DNA from 3 places in the Xenorhabdus santafensis genome. Region 1 is predicted to be linked to each of the others. Evidence: predicted binding sites of a transcription regulator. Region 1 holds the regulator's gene; each other region holds the start of a gene.
The links. Region 1 encodes LexA, which represses DNA repair genes until DNA is damaged. Its sites were predicted from a motif close to TNCTGTATGTACATACAGNA; they were not measured.
Positions count from the first base shown of each region.

Region 2: a site for LexA is predicted at 2,211-2,230, ahead of uvrA (excinuclease ABC subunit UvrA). Genes of this name have one in related genera too.
Region 3: a site for LexA is predicted at 3,051-3,070, ahead of FE392_RS22240 (DNA translocase FtsK 4TM domain-containing protein). Genes of this name have one in related genera too.

Region 1 covers NZ_VCDN01000052.1:3,741-11,740, forward strand. The annotation lists gene dusA (tRNA dihydrouridine(20/20a) synthase DusA) at 1-693, opposite strand, end outside; gene zur (zinc uptake transcriptional repressor Zur) at 1,205-1,717, shown strand; gene lexA (transcriptional repressor LexA) at 1,989-2,603, opposite strand; gene FE392_RS13735 (diacylglycerol kinase) at 2,722-3,093, opposite strand; gene plsB (glycerol-3-phosphate 1-O-acyltransferase PlsB) at 3,232-5,700, shown strand; gene ubiA (4-hydroxybenzoate octaprenyltransferase) at 5,884-6,738, opposite strand; gene ubiC (chorismate lyase) at 6,752-7,279, opposite strand; gene pgi (glucose-6-phosphate isomerase) at 7,491-8,000, opposite strand, start outside.
Region 2 covers NZ_VCDN01000059.1:36,304-44,303, reverse strand. The annotation lists gene uvrA (excinuclease ABC subunit UvrA) at 1-2,148, opposite strand, end outside; gene FE392_RS14645 (single-stranded DNA-binding protein) at 2,441-2,968, shown strand; gene FE392_RS14640 (hypothetical protein) at 3,310-4,278, opposite strand; gene glk (glucokinase) at 4,659-5,627, opposite strand; gene FE392_RS14630 (YbiU family protein) at 5,860-7,137, opposite strand; gene FE392_RS14625 (AbgT family transporter) at 7,268-8,000, opposite strand, start outside.
Region 3 covers NZ_VCDN01000033.1:23,300-31,299, forward strand. The annotation lists gene FE392_RS22240 (DNA translocase FtsK 4TM domain-containing protein) at 1-2,987, opposite strand, end outside; gene lrp (leucine-responsive transcriptional regulator Lrp) at 3,120-3,614, opposite strand; gene trxB (thioredoxin-disulfide reductase) at 4,308-5,267, shown strand; gene cydD (heme ABC transporter permease/ATP-binding protein CydD) at 5,557-7,326, shown strand; gene cydC (heme ABC transporter ATP-binding protein/permease CydC) at 7,329-8,000, shown strand, end outside.

The sequences.
Region 1 (8,000 bases):
TTCTTCCAGCGATTTAATACCGCCATTAATGGAAAGCGTCAGTTGTGGAAAATCTTTTTTCAATTGATAAACACGTGGGTAATCCAACGGTGGAATTTCACGATTTTCTTTTGGGCTTAGTCCTGACAACCAAGCTTTGCGCGCATGGATAACAAAGTTATCGCAGTGGCTGTTTTTCACGACAGTATCAATAAAATCACACAAAAACTCATAACTATCCTGCTCGTCAATCCCGATGCGAGTTTTAACAGTAATCGGAATATCCACCACATCCTGCATCGCCTTGACACAATCGGCCACCAGCGCAGCTTCTCCCATCAAACAAGCACCAAAACGCCCATTTTGCACCCGATCAGATGGGCAACCGACGTTCAAATTGATTTCATCGTAACCCCGATCCTGTGCGATTTTGGCGCATTGCGCCAATGCCTGAGGATCACTTCCTCCCAGTTGCAATGCCAAAGGATGTTCTTGCTCGTTATAAGCCAGATAATCCCCTTTGCCGTGGATAATCGCGCCGGTTGTGACCATTTCCGTGTAAAGCAATGCTTCCTTGCTCAATAAGCGATGGAAGTAGCGACAATGACGGTCAGTCCAATCGAGCATCGGTGCAACGGAGAAGCGGGAAGGTTTGAATGTATGTGCGTTTCCGTTGATTGCATTGGTATTTTGGGGTTCTTTATGTTCGTGCATTAGGATCTGTTTTTGTTTTACCAGTACTTTTACCAGTACACCAGGATAGAAGGTGTTTCAGGATACTAGGGATTGTGTGAAGCTGCGCAGTATAGCATAGCTGAATGTTCAGTCACAAAATCAATGCCTATCGAACGATGGGCTATATGTCGTTTTCTATTTTCGATATTGAATTTCACATTAAAAATCAATATTGAAAATATTTTTAATATAACAAAGACCTCAACTTATAAATATTCAAATAATAACATTATTTCTATCATGAAAATGGTTATGGTAAAAAACCAGCTTCTTCATTATGTATATTACTTTCGTGTTGTGGTTGAAAATGTTAAATCAACAAATCTATTTGCGAGCCAAATAAAAATCGCTATACAATCAATTTATTACCGATAAAACATAAAGCCCCGGATAAATATAAGGCCACATAACTTTGTGCGGGATACCACTCTCAGAGCAAAAAACGTGTTAACATTAAAGCCATTAACATCGTATAGGTGTGAGAGGTGTAATGGATACGATCAATCAAAAAAATTTATTGGCGCAAGCTAAAAATATCTGTTTATCACGAGGGGTTCGTTTAACACCTCAACGCATTGAAATTCTTCGTTTAATTACAGAACAACCCAACGCGATAAGTGCTTATGACCTGCTGGATTTATTGCGTGAAGTCGAACCACAGGCCAAACCACCAACAGTTTACCGTGGATTAGAGTTTCTGCTGGAACAAGGGTTTATCCACAAAATAGAATCGACAAACAGCTATGTCATTTGCCACCATTTTGAAGAGCCCAGTCATACTTCGGCGATGTTTATCTGTGAAGATTGTGGCTCAGTGACCGAAAAGGATGCGAAAGATATTGAATCCGCGATTCAACAGCTGGCGCAGGGCACCGGGTTTCATTTACGCAATAGTGTAATCGAAGTCCACGGATTATGTTCTTCCTGCCATGAGATAGATTCCTGCACTGACCACAGTACATGTCAGCACAATCACCCCATTGAAGCGAACAGAAAGAAATAAATCAAGGAAGATAAGGGCTGATGGAGCAGTGAGACGGTCATAACTGATATGTTTATGTATTCTCAAGTGCCCGTTGAACTTAATTTAACGGGTATATACTTCATCTTTCAAACAATCTCTTTGTTGGCTACGTTCGCTCACCCCGGTCACATAGTTAGCTATGCTCCCGGGGATGTTCTCATTTGCCGCCGCGATACAATTTGAAATCCATTGCGTATACTGAGAAGATGACCGCCCCAAAATGGCAAAATACAATTATCCGTTTTTACAATCAGAACCAGTCCCCGTTACGAATAACGCCTACTGCCAGCCCTTCAATAGTGAAGCTTTGTTCACTCAAATCAACAACAATTGGCTTGAATTCTGGATTTTCAGCAATCAACTCAATTTTATTGCCAGTTTGTTTGAAACGTTTAACTGTCACTTCATCTTCAATGCGAGCCACAATGACTTGCCCGTTATGAACATCCTGTGTTTTATGCACAGCAAGTAAATCGCCATCCATAATCCCGATGTCTTTCATGGACATTCCACTGACACGCAATAGAAAATCTGCGCTTGGCTTAAATAACTCAGGATCAACTTTATAGTGACTTTCGATATGTTCCTGAGCCAGTAGTGGTTCACCAGCAGCAACACGGCCAATTAATGGCAACGCGTCTTCATCTACCTCTTCAAGAAGCAAACGGATACCTCTGGATGCTCCAGAAATAATTTCTATCACCCCTTTGCGTGCCAAAGCTTTTAAATGCTCTTCTGCCGCATTGGGTGAACGAAATCCAAGACGTGCTGCAATTTCAGCACGTGTCGGTGGCATACCCGTTTGCGAAATATGGTCGCGCACCAAGTCATAAACTTGCTGCTGCCTCGCAGTTAATGCTTTCATTTCGCCCCCTGTTTGTTTATACAGTCTGGCTGTGAGTATATACAGGTAAATTCGAATTGGGAACCTGTCGGCACGTAAAAGCAGCTAAATAACGTATTTTGGTGAAAAACACGCCATATCAACGCATGAAATGCGACCAAAGGATTATTCCCCAGATAAATAACGCCAAAAGTATCGTGAACAGCACAGCGGCTGATCCCATATCTTTTGCGCGCCCTGATAATTCATGATATTCACTGCCGATGCGATCCACTATCGCTTCTATGGCGCTGTTGAGGATTTCTACGATAACGACCAGAATCACCGAGCTGATAAGCAAAATTCGCTCAATCACGCCAAAATCCAAGGAAAAAGCAATAATAATGCCAGTGATGGCAGCAACGGATTCCTGACGAAATGCAGCTTCATTTTGCCATGCAGCCTTGATGCCTTTCGCCGAATATCCTGCTGCTTTAATGATCCGGGTCAGTCCTGTTGATTGATTTGCCATGTATATTTTCTTTCTTTTGACGCATGAATTGTATGGTTATATAACTTTTAGCTTTTATTATTGTCTTATTTCCACAGATCTCAAAACCTGTTTCTGGTATCCTTGCGACGCATTGCTAACAAGAGGCTTAAAGCGGTTATGTCAGGTTGGCGTAAAATATACTATAAGTTATTGAATCTACCACTAAAATTCTTAGTGAGAAGTAAATTAATTCCCACAGATCCCATTGCTGAGCTGCGTCTTGATACGACACGGCCTATTTTGTATGTACTACCGTACCACTCAAAAACAGACTTATTGACCTTGCGTCAACAATGTCTGGCGCAAGGTCTGCCGGACCCTTTGGATCCTTTGGAGATTGGTGATACTCAACTTCCCAGCTGTGTTTTTATTAATGACGGCCCACGTGTGTTCCGTTGTTATGCACCAAAACATGAATCGGTGAAAATATTTCATTCTTATTTGGACTTGCATCGCAATAATCCTGATCTGAATATCCAGATGGTGCCGGCTTCCGTCATGTTTGGTCGTTCTCCGGGGCGTGAAGGACAAGAAGGAAATTCTCCACCACAATTACGTCTGCTAAATGGTGTGCAGAAGTTTTTTGCGATCCTGTGGCTTGGGCGAGATAGTTTTGTGCGCTTCTCAACTCCGGTATCGCTGCGCAATATGGCTGATGAGTATGGCACGGATAATATTATCGCCAATAAACTTGCCCGTGTTGCCCGGATACACTATTCCCGCCAGCGTCTGGCGGCTGTCGGCCCTCGTTTGCCTGCCAGACAAGATTTGTTCAACAAATTACTGGCGTCAAAGGCAATAGAAAAAGCCATTGCTGATGAAGCTCGCAGCAAAAAGATCTCTTCTGAAAAGGCAACGCAAAACGCTGTCAGTATGCTGGAAGAGATTGCGGCTGATTTCTCCTATGAAACTGTTCGCTTGACCGACCGTGTATTGAGTTGGACTTGGAACCGTCTGTATCAGGGCATCAATGTTCATAATGGGGAGCGGGTACGGCAATTGGCCCAGGATGGTCATGAGTTAGTTTATGTTCCATGCCATCGCAGCCATATGGATTATCTTCTGCTCTCGTATGTGCTTTATCACCAAGGCTTGGTTCCCCCCCATATCGCTGCAGGCATTAACCTGAATTTCTGGCCTGCCGGCCCGATATTCCGCCGCCTTGGGGCATTCTTTATCCGCCGTACATTTAAAGGCAATAAACTTTATTCGACGATTTTCCGCGAATATCTCGGCGAATTGTTTGCCCGTGGCTATTCTGTTGAATACTTTGTCGAGGGTGGACGTTCGCGTACAGGCCGTTTGCTGGATCCGAAAACCGGCACGCTTTCCATGACATTGCAAGCAATGCTGCGTGGCGAATCTCGTCCAATCACAATCGTGCCAATTTATATTGGTTATGAGCATGTGATGGAGGTTGCGACCTATGCCAAAGAGCTTCGTGGGGCAACCAAAGAAAAAGAAGGCTTTTTCCAGATGGTGCGAGGCCTGCGCAAATTACGCAATCTGGGCCAAGGCTATGTCAACTTCGGCGAACCCATTCCATTGGTGCAATACCTTAACCATCATGTTCCAGAATGGCGTGATTCTATCGATCCGATAGAAGCTCAGCGGCCAACATGGTTGACGCCAACTGTCAGCAAATTGGCAGACAATATTATGGTTAATATCAATAATGCCGCAGCTGCCAATGCCATCAATCTATGCACCACAGCATTACTGTCGTCACGTCAGCGAGCACTTACACGCGAACAACTTATTGAGCAGTTGGATTGTTACCTACTATTGCTGCGCAATGTTCCTTACACCGCAGATGTCACTGTACCGAATAAGACAGCGGAAGAGTTGCTGGAACATGCATTGTTGATGGGTAAATTTGAAGTCGAAAAAGACAGTCTGGGGGATATTATTATCCTGCCACGCGAAATCGCAGTACTGATGACTTATTATCGCAATAATATTCAGCACTTGTTGATTCTGCCGTCTCTGATTTCCAGTATTGTGATGCATCACCGCCGTATCAGTCGCAGCGAATTGCTCAGACAGGTAGAGCTTATCTACCCACTGCTCAAGCAAGAACTGTTTATGCGTTATAGCAAGGAAACACTTCCGGATGTCGTCAATACACTGATTGATGAGCTGGCGAGCCAATGCCTTATCTGTAATAAAGAACAGGATATGCTGGTTCTGAATCCTGCGCGCATCCGCTCACTGCAATTGCTGGCAGCCGGGATCAGAGAAACGCTGCAACGCTATGCCATTACGCTCTCGCTCTTGAATGCCACCCCAGACATTAGTCGTGGCGCGCTGGAAAAAGAGAGCCGAATGCTGGCCCAACGTTTATCGGTGTTGCATGGCATCAATGCGCCAGAGTTCTTTGATAAGGCTGTTTTCGCTTGTTCCGTCAATACATTACGTGATGAAGGCTATATTAAAGACAGTGGCGATATGATCACAACCAGTGCTCAAGAGCTATATCAAGTATTGAGTGAATTGATGTCCCCTGAAATTCGCCTGACAATTGAAAGTGTCAGTATGCCTCCGGAACAGAGTGATTCTGAACCGGCAGCAGAAGAGCAGCAATAATGGTGTGATATTTCACCCATATACCCGATGGATTTCAATGTTGCATCGCGGCGGCAAGGGAATTCATCCCCAGGAGCATAGATAACTATGTGACTGGGGTGGATGAGTGCGGCCAACAAAGAGGCAACTTGAAAGACGAAGGGTATATAAATTAACGGGCGGGATACCGCCCGTTAATTTATGTCAGACATAGCTGAAAAAGATGCCGAGGAATAAGATAATACCAACGTAGTTATTATTCATGAATGCCTGAAAACAGGAGTCTCTTTCCCGGCCTGCAATTAATTTTTGCTGATAAATAAACAACGCACCTGCCAATAAGATAGCCCAGTAGTATATTCCCCCCAAATTCACCATGTCGGTAATTAATACCAGAATTCCCAACATAACGAATTGCAGAATACCAATGATCAATTTATCAAAGCGGCCAAAAAGAACGGCTGTAGATTTCACGCCGATTTTCAGGTCATCGTCGCGATCAACCATTGCGTACTGTGTATCGTAAATGACTGACCAAATGATGTTGGCGACAAACAATAACCAGCACTCTAAAGGTAAGGACTCACTCACTGCGGCAAATGCCATAGGTATCGACCAGCCATAGGCTGCACCCAATACGACTTGAGGCAAGTGACTAACGCGTTTGACGAAAGGATAAATCCACGCCAGCGCCAAAGCTACGACCGATAAAGCAATCGTCATTTTGTTCAGCGTCAAAACCAACGCAAACGAAATGAGTACCAATGTAGCAAACAGTATTTTGCTTTCTTTTTCCGTGACGGCACCACTGGGAAGTGGCCGGGATTTTGTCCGCTCTACATGCCCGTCAAATTTTCTGTCTGCGAAATCATTAATGCAGCATCCCGCCGCCCGCATCGAAAACACCCCGATAGTGAATACTAACAAGATGTGCAAATTCGGTATCCCTTTCGCCGCAATCCACAATGCCCAATATGTTGGCCATATAAGTAACAATACGCCGATGGGCCTATCAATACGCATTAAACGGCAATAAGCGCGCCATTTATTTTGCGTCATACTGACCTCCAATCTATTTCTCCCCTTTTGTTTTGTGAATTTTATATACAGGTGACTCTGGCAGAAAAACCTCTGTGAGAAGCAGTGGCTTACCTGATAACCTCAATAAAGAACGACGTGCCCAGTTATGTTCCTGCTGGCCTATTTGAATATAATCCCGTGTTAGATTATTACCACTAAAAAGATAGCGCCCAAGCGGAACAGTTCCAACATCAACGAGCTTTTTATCCGGGCCGCTCAGTGTTTCTACTGGGATCACCGTCCGGCCCAATAGCCACGGAATGTTATCGCCGTATAAGATAACCTCTCGCAGCCAATATTTCTCACTTAAGGGTAAGTGTTCACTTTCATTTTTTAAATCTTCAGGGGCAATAAAACATTCACGAAAAGGAACAACAGATACTTTCTGGCAATGTTGTTCAAAGCGACGAGTCATTGAGCCAACTTCCATCAGCCAATCTAAAATAGATTCAGAAATATCGATATCGTTAGTCAGAAACCAATGGATAGGTGCCGAAGTTAATATTGTGTCATCTGCCATCTAATTTTCCCATTACGGGGCGCACTCGTTCCCCGATAGCACAACTTATGGTGAGCGAGGATATCATGTTGAAGACTAATAAAATAAAAAGTTGATAACAAATTATGAAAATCACAAAAAACCTCACCCCAATAATATCTGTCTTCAATAACTTTGTCCTTGAAGAAGCTGTCTTGGCGGTGAGGTTCGTCAAATAAGAAACAGCGTCAGTTTAACGCCATTCTTTGAAACGATTGATCAACCCATTCGTTGAACTGTCATGGCTATTAACAACTTCGATACCCTGTAATTCAGGCAAAATACGGTTAGCTAATTGCTTGCCCAGCTCAACTCCCCATTGATCAAATGAGAAAATATTCAGGATAGCGCCTTGCACAAAGATTTTGTGTTCATACATGGCGATTAATGCACCCAAGCTGAAGGGTGTAATTTCGCGCAATAATATGGAGTTGGTCGGGCGGTTGCCCTCAAATACTTTGAATGGCACAACATTTTCGACATCCTGCGCATTTTTTCCGGCCGCTGCAAACTCGGCTTCCACTTGAGCCTGAGTTTTGCCGAATGCCAACGCTTCAGTTTGCGCAAAGAAATTGGATAGCAGCTTACTGTGATGATCGCTGATCGGATTATGACTCATTGCAGGAGCAATAAAATCACACGGGATCAGCTTGGTTCCCTGATGGATAAGCTGGTAGAACGCATGCTGGCCATTGGTTCCCGG
Region 2 (8,000 bases), on a different contig from region 1:
TGAAAAGAGTTCCCTTACAGGTGTAAACACACCAGTATAAGTGGCAGGGTTCGAACGGGGAGTTCGGCCTATAGGGCTTTGGTCAATATCAATGACTTTGTCAAAGTGCTCCAGCCCTTGAATATCGATATAGGGAGCAGGATTAATATTTGTTGCGCCATTTAACTGACGTTGTGCGATAGGGAATAATGTATCGTTGATCAACGTGGATTTACCTGAGCCGGAAACCCCGGTGATACAAGTAAACAAACCGACAGGTAGCTTTAATGTTACCTTTTTCAGGTTGTTTCCTTTTGCCCCAATCAGTTTCAACATTTTTTCTGGATTGGCTGGTATCCGTTGTTCAGGGATTGCAATTTTGCATTCACCACTCAAAAATTTCCCTGTGAGAGATTTTTCGCTATTCATGATATCGGCGATATCCCCTTCGGCAACAATCTCACCGCCATGTACACCCGCTCCAGGCCCGATATCAATAATGTGGTCAGCAGCACGAATGGCATCTTCATCATGTTCGACCACGATAACGGTATTACCCAAATTGCGCAGATGCAGCAATGTTTCCAGTAAACGTTCATTATCGCGTTGATGAAGGCCAATTGAAGGCTCATCAAGCACATACATTACACCGACAAGACCGGCGCCAATCTGGCTGGCCAGACGGATACGCTGGGCTTCACCACCTGAAAGGGTTTCTGCTGAGCGGGAAAGGGTCAGGTAATTCAAGCCGACATTAACCAGAAATTTCAGGCGATCACCAATCTCTTTCAGGACTTTTTCGGCAATTTTAGCGCGTTGCCCGCTTAGTTTCATATTTTGGAAAAACGCCATAGCATGACCGATACTGAAATCGGAAATTTGCGGCAAGGTCGTATCTTCGATAAACACGTAACGCGCTTCTTTGCGCAAACGGGTTCCTTCACAAGAAATACAGGAGCGATTGCTGATATATTTTGACAATTCTTCCCGTACCGCGGCGGATTCCGTCTCTTTATAGCGGCGTTCCATATTGTTCAGGACGCCTTCAAACGGGTGATTTTTTACCTTTATATCGCCACGATCATTGGTGTATTTGAATTCAATGGATTCTTTGCCTGAGCCGTACAAGACGGCTTTTTTGATGGCTGGGCTTAGCTCATTGAATGGGGTTTCTATATCAAACTTGTAGTGTTCGGCCAGAGATCTCAACATCTGGAAGTAATAGAAATTACGGCGATCCCAGCCACGAATTGCCCCACCGGCAAGGGAAATGTCACCATTCTGGACAACACGTTCCGGATCGAAAAATTGCTGAACGCCCAAACCATCGCAAGTTGGGCAGGCACCAGCGGGATTGTTGAAAGAAAATAGGCGTGGTTCCAGCTCACTCATGCTATAACCACAAATTGAACAGGCAAAATTGGCGGAGAAAACCAACTCTTCCGCCTGAGTATTGTCCATATTGGCAATAACGGCAGTACCGCCAGAAAGCTCTAATGCGGTTTCAAATGATTCAGCCAACCGCTGGGCAATATCGTCGCGCACTTTGAAGCGATCGACAATGACTTCAATAGTATGTTTTTTCTGGAGTTCGAGTTTGGGTGGGTCGGAAAGATCGCACACTTCACCATCAATTCGTGCCCTAATGTAACCTTGTGCAGCAAGGTTATCCAGCAGCTTGGTATGTTCGCCTTTGCGCTCTTTGACCACCGGAGCCAGCAGCATTAATCTGTGGCCTTCTGGCAGTGCCAATACATTATCCACCATCTGGCTGACGGTTTGCGCAGCCAGCGGGATATCGTGTTCAGGGCAACGTGGCTCTCCCACGCGGGCAAATAACAGGCGGAGATAATCGTGGATCTCAGTAATTGTGCCGACGGTAGAGCGCGGGTTATGGGAAGTGGATTTTTGCTCAATGGAAATGGCGGGGGACAGACCTTCAATATGGTCAACATCCGGTTTTTCCATCAATGACAAAAACTGGCGGGCATACGCAGAGAGTGATTCGACATAGCGACGTTGCCCCTCTGCATAAAGTGTATCAAACGCCAGAGATGACTTACCGGAACCGGACAACCCGGTAATGACAATCAGCTTGTCACGGGGAATTACTAAATTGATATTCTTGAGATTATGGGTGCGGGCGCCCCGAACTTCGATGTTATCCATATACCACTTCCCAGATTATTGATAGAGCAAAACTCGTAAACGCGTTATTATTGCACAAACATTGCTGAATGGATATACAGTATTTAATCAGGCATTATGCTGTCATCATCACAATGGTAGATAGTAGTAGAAGAGAAGAGCAGCATAAAGTGCGATAGAAAGTACGATGCACTTCGCAAAGTATAATATAACGGGTCTATGTATAAACTTAGTCCTCGCATGGTAAACTACTTCGCTTATAATTAGAGAAGTTCATTTTTTAGCAAAATTCATTTCATCAGGAGTATTCCCAATGGCCAGCAGAGGCGTAAACAAAGTTATTTTAGTGGGTAATTTGGGGCAGGACCCGGAAGTTCGCTATATGCCGAACGGTGGGGCAGTTGCCAACATTACTCTGGCAACGTCTGAGAGCTGGCGTGATAAGCAAACCGGTGAGATGAGAGAGAAAACCGAGTGGCATCGTGTTGTATTGTTCGGCAAATTGGCTGAAGTTGCGGGTGAATACCTGCGTAAAGGCTCTCAGGTTTATATCGAAGGTGCTTTGCAGACTCGTAAGTGGCAAGATCAGAGCGGCCAAGACCGTTACACCACTGAAATCGTGGTCAATGTTGGCGGCACCATGCAGATGCTGGGTGGTCGTGGCGGTGCAGCAGGGCAAGATGCACCAGCACAAGGCGGCTGGGGCCAACCACAGCAGCCACAAGCATCCCAGCAATTCAGTGGCGGCAGTGCTACTGCTGCACCATCTCGTCCGGCACAGTCTCCTGCGCCACAGAGCAATGAACCTCCAATGGATTTCGATGACGATATTCCGTTTTAAGGTTTGTTTTGATAATTGAATTAAGAATTTATTTTAAGGCCCCGCTTTTTGCGGGGCTTCTTGTTTATATAGGGTTATTTTATAGGGTTATTTTTTATGTGAAGCAGAGTAGCCATATGCGGAGATAAACAAGAGTCACATCCTGTGACAATATGTTTTTTGCATTTTAAAATATACTGTTACAGTTTTCTGTTAACGAAAGGCAAAATGTCTAATGTTAAGAATAAACCAAAACAGCATTGTTGATGGGCGTTAATGTATTGAAGAGTCACGCTACTATAACGGAAATATATTAAAACTATATTTTAATCTTTTTTTATAGGATTAAAAATCCCTAATTATTATACTGTGGTTTTGTTGGTTTGATCTAACAAATTGTTTATTATATTTGAGGAAGGGTCTATATTGAGTATTGCTGTGGCGTTTTTGGAACTTCTGTAACCGATCCCCATTTTTTTTAAATCAATGTATGGTATAATAAGTCTGTCTGAATTTTCTGGAGAAATTAGGGCAATTAATGGATATTTTTTTTTATATTCAACTGTTTTTTTGCCATCATATTTCAAATGTATTGGATGTGTTTCCGGCATATCTATCTCACCAAATAATTGTTCTCTATTTTCTAAATGTCCCTTTAGCCAATTGTGAAATAATCCCCCATTTTTCATTCTTTCTGCTGTATTTACCTTATGTTTTTGGTTTCTATAAGCCTGGCAGCTGCCTATTGCCAAAGTAGCAACGCCTCCGACACTATATGATATAGTTCCCTTAGCATGACCTAGATACTTATTCCACCAGGTGTCAGAAAACTGTTCTTCAATGTACATAATGGTACCAGCTGAGACTATAGAGCCTATTAATCCTCCCACCCATTTAAGTAATGGATAAAATTGCCCGTTACATATGCCATCTGTCTTTTTTTGTGTTACATGATCATAATTTGCAGTGACTCTTCCCCATAAACCATCTAGGTCCTCAGCCCTTTCTGCATTCAACGTGGCTATACAAGAGAGTGCATCAAGTAAATTAGGATGCTGCATTTGTCGAGCTACGAAGTCATGAAACTCATGGCGGCTTATCGTTACAAATGGAATAACACTTTTTTTAGCAACGATATTTTGGTTGGGTATTACAGAATTAAGACTAAACTCCTTGTTTAAATCAATTTTTATAGCGGGATTAGCTACATCAACTGTATTTTTTTTATCCAATGCATTATTTGCATTATTTGCATTATTTGCATTATTTGATTTTTTCACTCTATAGGAACGTTGATTTCCTCTTTTAGGAGTTGTTTTATTCAATTTCATAATATCACCTCGTAATATTCATATGTTAAAAATAACTATGTAAACATTATACAAGGAAATAGATAAATATATTTAAATATACTTATAACGAAATGAATATAAGCAGCTTATTAAATGGATTAAGTATTTAAATCAATGAAGTAATGGGGTTGTTTGTTTATGATATATATCTCCCATGCTAAACATAACTTAAATTTTAACTATTATCTTAATAAGAACAATAGCATGAGCAGATATAGAGATTATACCCGTCGTCTTTCAAGTTGCAGCTTTGTTGGCAGCACTCACTCACCCCAATCACATAGTTAGCTATGTGATTGGGGATTCGCTCCCTTGCCGCCGCGCGCAACTTGAAATTCATAGGGTATAGACGGATCTATTTACCCAATCGCTTTACCCAACAATTGGCGGATATAAGTTCCAGCGCCCAATAGCCCTGTTTTATCATATGTAATTAAATAAACTGGAATATCCTGCAAATAAGATGTGAATCGGCCTTTGTTTTCAAAACCCTGCCGGAATTCTGATTTTTGGAAAAAATCGAGGAAACGAGGAACAATCCCTCCTGCAATATAGACACCGCCAAATGCGCCAATATTCAGTGCCAAATTCCCACCAAAACGCCCTAATGCTTTACAAAAAAGCGCTAATGCTTGTTCGCAAACCGGACAGCTCCCACTTAAGGCTCTATCTGAAATATCACTGGGAGTAATTTCTTCTATTGGCTGACCGTTTAGCTTCATCAAGGAACGATAAATATTGACTAATCCGGGGCCAGAAAGAACACGTTCGGCAGAAACATGGCCGTACTCTGCCCGTAAAACGCTTAGCATATGCTCTTCTTCCGCACTGTCTGGTGCAAAATCTACATGACCACCTTCTCCGGGCAGGCTCAGCCACTGATTACCTGTGTGAATAAGATGCGCGACACCTAAGCCGGTTCCCGCACCATAAACAGCAATTGGTTTCTTGGCCTGAGGTTGTTTCCCGCCAATCTGAATAACATCCTTTTCATCCAAGACCGGAATGGCAAGGGAAACCGCGGTAAAGTCGTTAATGACTTCAAAGCGTTCCCATCCTAAGGATGCTCGCATTTGGCTGATGGAAAAACGCCAACTGTGGTTGGTCATGCTGACAACGTCATCCGTTACAGGGCAGGCAATGGCGATGCTGCCATATTTAACTTCATAACCTTTCTGTTGCAGGTAATGGCGGATAACAATTTCAAGTGATGCATAATGTGCGCAGGGATAGAATTCGACAGCACTCAGTTGCCCAGTATCTACATCACATAATGCCAGACGTGCATTTGTACCACCGATATCACCTACAAGGGCATATGTTGTCATAGTTTATCTCCTTAACTTTACAGAAATTCTATACCCGTCATCTTTCAAGCTGCATCTTGATTGGCTGCAATTCAAGTTCCATCGGGTATATATCCTGATGATCCGGTCAAAAATCGAATTGGGGGGATTTTACACAAGGTTTGGCTTAAAGACCGCATAAAAATGTATCAACACTCTGGTGAGGCATGTTTTGGGAAAAATGCTCTGGCGAAAAATATCGTGAACCCGATTGCTATTCCAAACCCAGACCACGCCGCCCTATGGAATTGAGGTCTGCGACAGTAAAACGGTTATTCCAGTTTTTCTCATAATCTTCACGGGGAAAATCCGCCGGAGATGTGCCACTTTTAAGCGATATTGCTACTTTGTGTGCATAAACTAAATTTCGGTCACACAGAGGAGCCGCAGGAATATACATCACATTTCCCCAGCCTTGCTGGTTTTCTACAGGAGCAACAGAGTGAATGAGATCACAGTGCCACCAGACAGAATCTCCGGCTTGTAGTGATGGAATGCTGCATAATCCGTGAACAAGGTGAGGGTGCCATTTTTCGGGCGCGGGCAGTGCTTGGCCTGGCTCTACACCGCAAAGCTCATCGTCAGGTACATCGTCTAACAAAGGGCGCAGCAGTAAATAAGCCATTGCTTCTGGAACAGGAACAACATGCAAAAGCCCCTGATTGAGCTGCATATCTGAAAGCGCTGTCCAACCTTGAAAGGTACGGAAAATCGAGCACCGGGTGACGTTATCCAGCTCATATTCGTTCATTTCAGGGCGATAGGCCGCATCCCAAGGATCGTATTGTGCAAATCGATTATGAAAGATATTCCTGAACACTTTTTGATAAGTAGGATGGAGCCAACGTTCCAGTGCGCCAGAATCTGCATGGGCTCCCAGCCCTTTGGATGTCGTCCCTGGTGGTCTGTGGCGAATGCGATCGGGATAAATCATACTGACATCAGGTTCAAACCACTGTATCCCCTCCGATTCAAATTTCCACAGGTGATTAAGGAATGTTTGTACATGGGCAATTTCTTGGCTTTGCCGGGCCAGCATTTGTGCCTGAGACCAATAAATGGGATAAATTTCCGGGCGGGATGCTTCAAGGTTGCTGAAATAGCGATCTCCCTCGCCATGATAAATGGCATCAAAATTATTTGCCTCAAGGTAATCAAGCAGGGAACTATCCCATGCCAGTGCGGTATCCCGAGGAAAATTTTGTCTGACAATCAAACATCCACGGCGTTTAATTTTTTGGTGTATTTCTGCTGGCACTCGGTTGTTTATTAGGTCATGTAACGAGATTTCAGGCCAGGCGCTGCCGGTGTTTTTTTCATCTTGCCGGGCATCAGAAAGTTCGTATTCTATTTTGTCACAGACCTGCCTGAATAGGCTTTCGACATCACCAATTTGCTGGCGCATGGCTTTTTTCATCAGGCGAATTTTTTGGCGATAATCATCGGGAAAAGCAGAGGATGTAAAAGAGGCTGGGATAAAAGATGTCTTCATGGCAGATCCTATTTTTCAGGTTGCCCGGCAGTTATATAGCTATAGTCGCCCATAAACTGCAAGTTGCAGCCGATAAGGCTGCAACTTGGAAGGCATAAGCTTAAAAACATTGTTTTAGCTTGTAGGGCAGTTAATTCGCCGGACTGTAATAAATAGGTGAACCAGGCCCGACAGGTAAGCCTAGAATAAATACCCAAATGTAGAAAAACAGTGACCAACCCACCATAAATATCAGGGAATAAGGCAACATCATGGAAACGAGTGTTCCGATCCCTGCATCTTTTTTATATTTCACGACAATAGCCACGATGAGGCCGAAATAACTCATCATTGGCGTAATGAGGTTGGTAACTGAATCCCCGATACGATAGGCCGCCTGAATAGTTTCCGGGGCATAGCCTGCCAGCATTAGCATAGGGACAAAAATGGGGGCGGTAACAGCCCATTGCGCAGAGGCTGAACCAATCATCAGGTTGATGAATGCGCAAATAATAATAAAGAAGATAAATAGCAGGCCACCATTTAAGTTGATGGTATTGAGGAAATTGGCCCCTTTTACCGCGATAATCTGACCGATATTTGTCCAACCAAAGAAAGCGACAAATTGGGAGGCAAAGAAAATAATAACCAGATACAGACCTAGCGTACTCATGGCTTGTGCCATTGCGTCCACCACATCTTTGCTGGTTTTCATTGTCTTGGCGACAAACCCATATACCATGCCGGGAATGGCAAAAAAGAGGAAAATAAAGACAACAACGGATTTCAGGAAGGGAGAATTACTGACTAGCCCTGTTTCCTGATTTCTTAAAATACCGTTTTCGGGCACAACACTTAATGATACAAGCGCAGTTAATACAAGT
Region 3 (8,000 bases), on a different contig from region 1:
GCACGTGCTTTCTGGGCCAAGCGAGCGATTAACTCTTCCACTTTTTTCCCTACCGTCATCATCAGGTCAGCAAACTCATCGACCATAACAACAATATAAGGCTCTTTTTTCAGCACTGGATGTGTTGCGTCCATACTGTCACCCGGTTTCCAGAATGGATCAGGAATTGGGCGCCCCATATTTTCTGCTTGTTTGATCTTATCGTTATAACCCGCGATGTTACGCACACCCAGTGCCGACATCAGTTTATAGCGCCGTTCCATTTCATTCACACACCAACGTAACGCATTGGCTGCATCTTTCATGTCAGTGACAACTTCAGTCAGCAAGTGGGGAATACCTTCGTAAACCGATAACTCAAGCATTTTCGGGTCGATCATGATAAAGCGGACATCTTCTGGTTTCGCTTTATACAGGATACTGAGGATCATTGCGTTGACCCCAACCGATTTACCTGAGCCCGTGGTTCCCGCCACCAGTAAGTGAGGCATTTTACCCAAATCAGCCACTACCGGTTGCCCACCAATATCCTTTCCAAGCACGATGGTTAATGGTGATGGATTATCCCTGAATTTCTCACAATCCAATACCTCACGCAGATAAACTGTTTGACGTTTTTTATTCGGTAATTCCAGCCCAACATAAGGTTTTCCGGGGATCACTTCCACGATACGAACAGCGACCGCAGAAAGTGAACGGGCAAGATCGCGTGATAAGTTAGATATGCGAGAAGCTTTAACTCCCGGAGCCAAATCCAGTTCAAATCTTGTGATCACAGGGCCAGGTGAAAACCCGACGACATCAGCTTTGACACGATAATCGTTTAGGCGTGCTTCGATTAAACGTGAAGTTTGCTCAAGGGCAAACATATCAACAGGCTCTTCTTCCTCTGGTGGTGCTGCCAAGAGATCCAGAGAAGGCATTGGTGTTGTCGGTTTTGGCAATGGCTGATCATTGCGCATTAAAAATGGATGGAACAGGCTATCTTGCTGCGGTTGCTGCGGTTGCTGCGGTTGCTGCGGTTGCTGCGGTTGCTGCGGTTGCTGCGGTTGCTGCGCAAAAGTATGCTGAATTTCCGGCTCATTGAAAGCCGGAACAGGAATTATTTTTTCCTGCTGAGCATGCTGTTCATCCGATGAGCCTGAGAAACCAAAAGCAGGTTCGTCAGATTCATATTTATCAAGATAGCCAGCCTGAGAAGAAGCAGTACATTCAGTTGCTTCATCTGGAACTAATGATGACGTTGGCGTAATGGGCTGGTTCAGTTGGTAGCGTTCACGTTGCTGCTGCTCAAATGCTATCCGTAACATTTCTTCTTGTACTTTTGCTTCTTGCTCTTCTGCACTTTCTGCCGCACTACTTTTTTCTACAGTATTTCTTTCTGTAGTCAATGCCTCGGTTGCTGACTGGCTGGCTGGCGTTTCCGGTTGTGTATCTACTGGTTTAGGGTCTACAAGACTCGTATCGATTGATACTGACGCCGCAGTTTCCTTATCTGAATCTCTGTTTTCCGATTCAAAATCACTGCCATAACGCTCGCGTTGCTGTTCAATGAATTGCTGCCGCAGGATATTTTCCTGTTGCTCATCCATTTGTTGCTCATTGGCTTCTGCAACCAATTCATTCTGCCTTTCTTTTTCTTCTCGTTGCAGATGCTCAGCCAAGCGATATGACGGTACTTTGATACCATATAATTCACGACGCGTAGGTATTCTGACCGGGTTGGGGCGTGGCATTTCAGGGCCAATACCTTGTTTAACCTGAGGATTTCTCACTACCGGCACAATGCTGGCAACGCTTTCCGTGGCCCCCTTCACGCCAGTGTCATTTGGGAAGCTCTGTGAAAAATCACCAGATTCTGTATTTGCTTGATAATCATCAGGCAATTCAAATGTGTAATGGACTGGTTCTTCTGGTTGTTTTTCTCCAGTACCAGTATGCCCTATTACAGTGTGTACGGCCTCTGACGAAGTTTCTGGGGCTTGTATGGCAGGTTGTTGGGCTGGTTCATGACTGAACGCCTTTTCTGCCGCTTCTGGTGGAATAGATTCTGCCAACATAGCTTCTGACAAAGGCATGTTTTCAGAATCCGACTCAGGTAAGCTATTTTCCTGCTTATCGTTATTTTCCTGATTATTGCCGGCCTCTGCCTGAGAACCCGGTAATCCAGCATCTGTACTTGCCAGTTCAGTTATTGTCGGCGCAGTTAATAATATGTCATCACCAGCGAAATCTTCAGATACAGCGACTGTCTTGGGCGCTCCACTCTTATCGGAATTGTCTGCTGTGTGTTCAGTCTCACTGAGCGAATATGTAGGATCGGTTTCGTCTTCCTCGCCTTCCTCGTCGTATTCATATTCAGTGTCATTACGACCACGATTGACGACAAAACTCAGCGAATTCAGGATGATTTCACCTATTTTTTCCGCAATGGTAAGCCATGACCAGCCAGTAAATAATGTGAAACCCACAACCCAAGTGCCAAGTAAGGCCAGTGTTGCTCCCAATACATTGAACCAAGGTAAGATGGCATTGCTGAACAAGTTACCAACCACCCCGCCGGCAGCAAAATCGTTTAAATCATCAATATTGAGAGCGGCCAACCCGCAAGAGGTCAATATCAAGGCTAAAGCCCCGATGGCGCGCAATGCGAGTGTAAAGAAATCAACGTACTCTTGCCTATCTTTCTGACGGAAAGCATTCCAGCAGCCTAAAAGCATTAACGGCGGGACTGCATAGGCAAGAATACCAAATGCCGAGAACAGTATGTCAGACAACCAAGCACCAACACTGCCGGCCCAATTATGGACAGGTTCATGCCATGCAGTTTGTGACCAGCTTGGATCGGAAGGGTTGAAGCTGACGAGTGCCAGCATTAAGTACACCGCACAAATAGCAATAACCAACAAAACGGCTTCCAGAAGCCGCCGGCCACTGCTTATTCTTTTTAACTTAACACGTTTGTCTTCTGTATATTCCTGGTTCAAGAAAGGCTCTCCAGGTTTTCCTGTTGATTAAACGGAACAACGCTGAGGGTAGCTCAGCGTTGAAACTGTATGCATAAACAGGAGTGTACCTAAGTTTTTCCTGTTTTGCATCTGTACATTGTAGACAAAAGCTTAACGAGTCTTAATCACCAGACGATTACTCTGTTTAACTTCTTCCATAACGACATAAGTACGAGTATCGTTAACACCTGGAAGACGCAACAACGTTTCACCCAGTAATTTACGGTAAGCAGACATGTCTGGTACACGCGTTTTCAGCAAATAGTCAAAATCACCAGAAACCAAATGACATTCTTGGATTTCTTCCAGTTTCTGAACAGCGGTATTGAATTGTTCGAATACATCCGCTGCACCACGATTCAACGTAATTTCGACAAATACCAGCAATGATGCATCCAAGTAATGGGGATTTAGCAAAGCTGTATAGCCAGAGATGAAGCCCTGACGCTCCAGGCGGCGTACACGTTCCAAACAAGGTGTTGGTGATAAGCCTACGCGCTTGGATAGTTCGACGTTAGAAATACGGCCATCTTTTTGTAACTCATTAAGGATATTACGATCTATACGATCAAGATCTTTTCCTGGACGCTTCTTATTATCAATCATCTTATTGCTCTCTCTTTATATTCCTACACCCATAACTTTTCCCTATCTCTTTCAAGCAACTGAGCTGGAAAAGATGTCTTTAAAGGTTGAAGCTCAATCTACAACCAAGTTTTGAGGCCCACTAAAGTCTCCAAAATACAACGTCCCAGAATTCGATTAACGAAAATTCGATTTGCCAGAACCTCATTTTGCAAAGCACTATTTTCAGAGCACTAATTTCTTAAAGCACAATTCATCAAGACACTGTTTATCAAAACACCGTTAATCAAAACACCGCATCTTTCTGAAAAGCAGCTGAACGACAATTTTTATATTCTATGAGAAAATCACTCCCACTAATTTGTCTATTCTATAGAAACAATTGATTAGCGAGGTAGATAATTATCTCTTACACAGATGTTTTCGCAAATGCACAGCCGATTGTCAAAGTAAATGAACAAAAATCAGAACAACATACCAAACAAATTTTTGGTAAATCGTTCAAATAGCTTGTTTCATACATCAAGTGTATAAATGATGTTCAATTCATAAGGTTAAGCAACGCTCCCTTACATTTCGATTACATCATAGTTACTATCTATCGGTAAAATCGTTAATAACATGAATATTTTATCTGATAATCGCTTTTTTTAACCTATTATTTCTCCTACAATCCCTAAATCCGCAATATGCTATAATGGAAATGAGGTATTCATGAGCACAGCAACACACAGAAAACTCATCATTCTTGGCTCAGGCCCTGCTGGTTATACAGCTGCTGTTTATGCTGCCCGCGCAAATCTAAGTCCCGCACTCATTACTGGGGTTGAAAAAGGCGGTCAACTGACGACGACAACTGACGTTGAAAACTGGCCCGGTGATCCTGAAGGGCTGACTGGCCCAGATTTGATGGAGCGTATGTTCCAACATGCTGAGAAATTTCAAACTGAAATCATTTCTGACCATATTAAGAAAGTTGATTTCTCAAACAGACCATTCCGCTTATATGGGGATGATCAGGAATATACCTGTGATGCTTTGATCATCTCAACAGGTGCTTCCGCTCGTTATCTGGGTCTGCCTTCCGAAGAAGCATTCAAAGGCCGTGGGGTTTCTGCTTGTGCAACATGCGATGGTTTTTTCTACCGCAAGCAAAAAGTTGCCGTGGTTGGTGGTGGTAATACTGCCGTTGAAGAGGCTCTGTATCTGGCAAATATCGCTTCTGAAGTTCATTTGATCCACCGCCGTGATACTTTCCGTTCAGAGAAAATCTTGATTGACCGTTTGATGGATAAAGTGAAGAACGGCAACATCATTCTGCATACTGATCGCACATTGGATGAAGTTCAGGGTGATGAAATGGGCGTAACGGGCATCCGTATCCGTGATACGAAAAATGACAGCATCGAAGAGCTGGATGTAGCCGGCCTATTCATTGCTATCGGCCATACCCCGAATACCGGTATTTTTGAAGGCCAGCTTGAATTGGAAAATGGTTACATTAAAGTCCAGTCCGGGTTGCATGGCAATGCCAGCCAGACCAGTATTCCTGGTATATTTGCTGCCGGGGATGTCATGGATCATGTGTACCGCCAAGCCATTACTTCGGCGGGTACAGGCTGTATGGCTGCGCTGGATGCCGAGCGCTTCCTTGACAATTTGCCGGCCCAATAATCCATCTTCCTCAAAGGCGCTATTTCGATAGCGCCTTTTAATAGTGAGCAATATACACCCATTGGATTTCAAAATGCGGCTCGACGGCAAGGGAACGAATTTGCCCGGTCAAAAACTGGCCTCAGGTGAGAAGAAAGAAATCGCTCATTTATTCCCGAAAGTATAGATAACCGTATGCTTATAAAAATGGTGAGTGAGTGCAACCCATCAAGATGCAACTTGAAAGACGGCGAGTATAGAGCTTGTGTTGATATTCCGCATTATTACCTGCTAACCAAATATTTTTCTTATGGATAAAACAAGACAATCTGAATTGGTCCGATGGCTGAGACAGCAAAGTGCCCCTGCCCGTCGCTGGCTTCGCCTCTCCATGCTTCTCGGACTTATCAGCGGATTATTGATCATTTCTCAAGCCTGGCTCTTAGCTTCCATACTTCAAGCCCTAATTATCGACCATGTTCCTCGTGAAAATCTCATTAATCAGTTTCTGATGCTGGCAGCGACGTTTGCATTCCGGGCAATCGTTACTGCCATACGTGAACGTGTCGGTTTTATTTGTGGCAAAGTGGTACGCCAACAAATCCGTGGCATGGTATTGGATAAATTAGAGCAATTGGGGCCTGTATGGGTTAAAGGAAAACCCGCAGGTAGCTGGGCTACCATTATTTTGGAGCAAATAGAGGACATGCAGGATTTTTATTCCCGCTACCTGCCCCAAATGACACTTGCTGCTATGATCCCAATTCTGACTCTGATTACCGTATTTCCGGTGAATTGGGCCGCTGGGTTAATTTTACTGTCCACTGCACCATTGATCCCCCTGTTTATGATTTTGGTCGGTTTAGGGGCTGCCGATGCCAATCGGCGCAATTTCGTTGCGCTCAGCCGATTAAGCGGTAATTTTCTCGACCGCTTACGTGGACTGGATACTTTGCGCCTGTTCCATCGCGGGACTGCCGAAGTTGAACAAATCACCAAATCAACGGAAGATTTTCGTCGCAGGACGATGGAAGTACTGCGCATGGCCTTCTTATCTTCGGCCGTATTGGAATTTTTTGCCGCGATATCCATTGCCGTTGTTGCCGTCTATTTTGGTTTCTCTTATCTGGGAGAACTGCACTTTGGCAGCTATGGGATGGGCGTGACTTTATTTGCTGGTTTTCTGGCTTTAATTCTTGCTCCTGAATTTTTCCAGCCGTTGCGTGATCTAGGTACATTTTATCACGCAAAAGCCCAGGCTGTCGGGGCAGCAGAATCACTCTTTACTCTGCTTAGCAGTGATGGAGAAAAGGCAATAACCAACGGTGAAAAAACACTATCGGATAACAAACCGGTCACCATTGAAGCTGAAGCACTGGAAATTCTATCCCACGATGGTCATCGTCTTGCTGGCCCCTTGCACTTCATCATTGAAGAACACCAACGAATCGCATTGGTTGGTAAAAGTGGTGCAGGAAAAAGTTCCTTGATTAATGTGTTGCTGGGATTTTTGCCTTACCGCGGCTCCCTGAAAATTAACGGCATCGAATTGCGTGAATTAAATCTCACCAACTGGCGGGAATGTTTAAGCTGGGTTGGGCAAAACCCACACTTACCGGAACAAACCCTGCTCGATAATATTCGCCTTGGCCAATACGATGCAACACAAGAACAAATCCGCGAGGTAATGGAAAAAGCGTATGTCAGCGAGTTTGTTGCCGAACTGCCGGATGGAATCAATACCATAGTGGGTGATAATGCAGCCCGCCTGTCTGTCGGGCAAGCTCAGCGTATAGCCGTTGCACGGGCGTTATTGAATCCCTGCCAATTATTACTGCTGGATGAACCTGCCGCCAGCCTTGATGCACATAGCGAACAGCGTGTGATGATGGCCTTGAATCAGGCGGCTCAGCAGCAAACCACGTTATTGGTTACTCACTTACTAGAAGAAACGCTGGAATATGACCAAATCTGGGTAATGGAAAACGGGTTACTGATTGAAAAAGGTGATTATCAGAGTTTGAGCCAATCTCAGGGGGCATTTTCCCGTCTGTTATCTCACCGCAGTGTGGAGCTTTAATCATGCGCATATTACTCCCATTTCTCGCTCTCTATCGCCGCCACTGGCTCCTCATCAGTTTAGGAATGGTGCTGGCGATTGTAACGCTACTGGCCAGTATCGGCCTGCTGACGCTTTCCGGCTGGTTCCTTGCAGGAACTGCCCTGGCCGGGTTCGCGGGATTATATACGTTTAACTATATGCTGCCTGCCGCAGGCGTACGTGGTGCCGCTATTTTTCGTACTGCCGGGCGCTATGGGGAACGCATCGTCAGTCATGACGCAACATTCCGTGTTTTGGCTCATTTGCGTGTTTTTACTTTTCAGAAAATTTTGCCCCTTTCTCCGGGAGGCATTGCCCGTTTTCGCCAAGGTGAAGTATTAAATCGGCTCGTTGCTGATGTCGAAACTTTGGATCATCTTTATTTGCGGGTAATTTCCCCGGTGATCACTGCTTTTGCCGTGATCGCAGTGCTGACATTTGGTTTGGGATTTCTGGATCCCACCCTTGCTTATCTTCTCGGCGGTATTATGTTAGGGTTGCTGCTGTTGCTGCCTTTAGGGTTTTACCATGCCGGAAAACCGCATGGCACTAATATCACCCTACAGCGCGGCCAATATCGGACTTTACTCACCAGCACCTTGCAGGGACAAGCCGAATTAAGCGTATTCGGCGCACTTAAGCGTTTCCGTCAA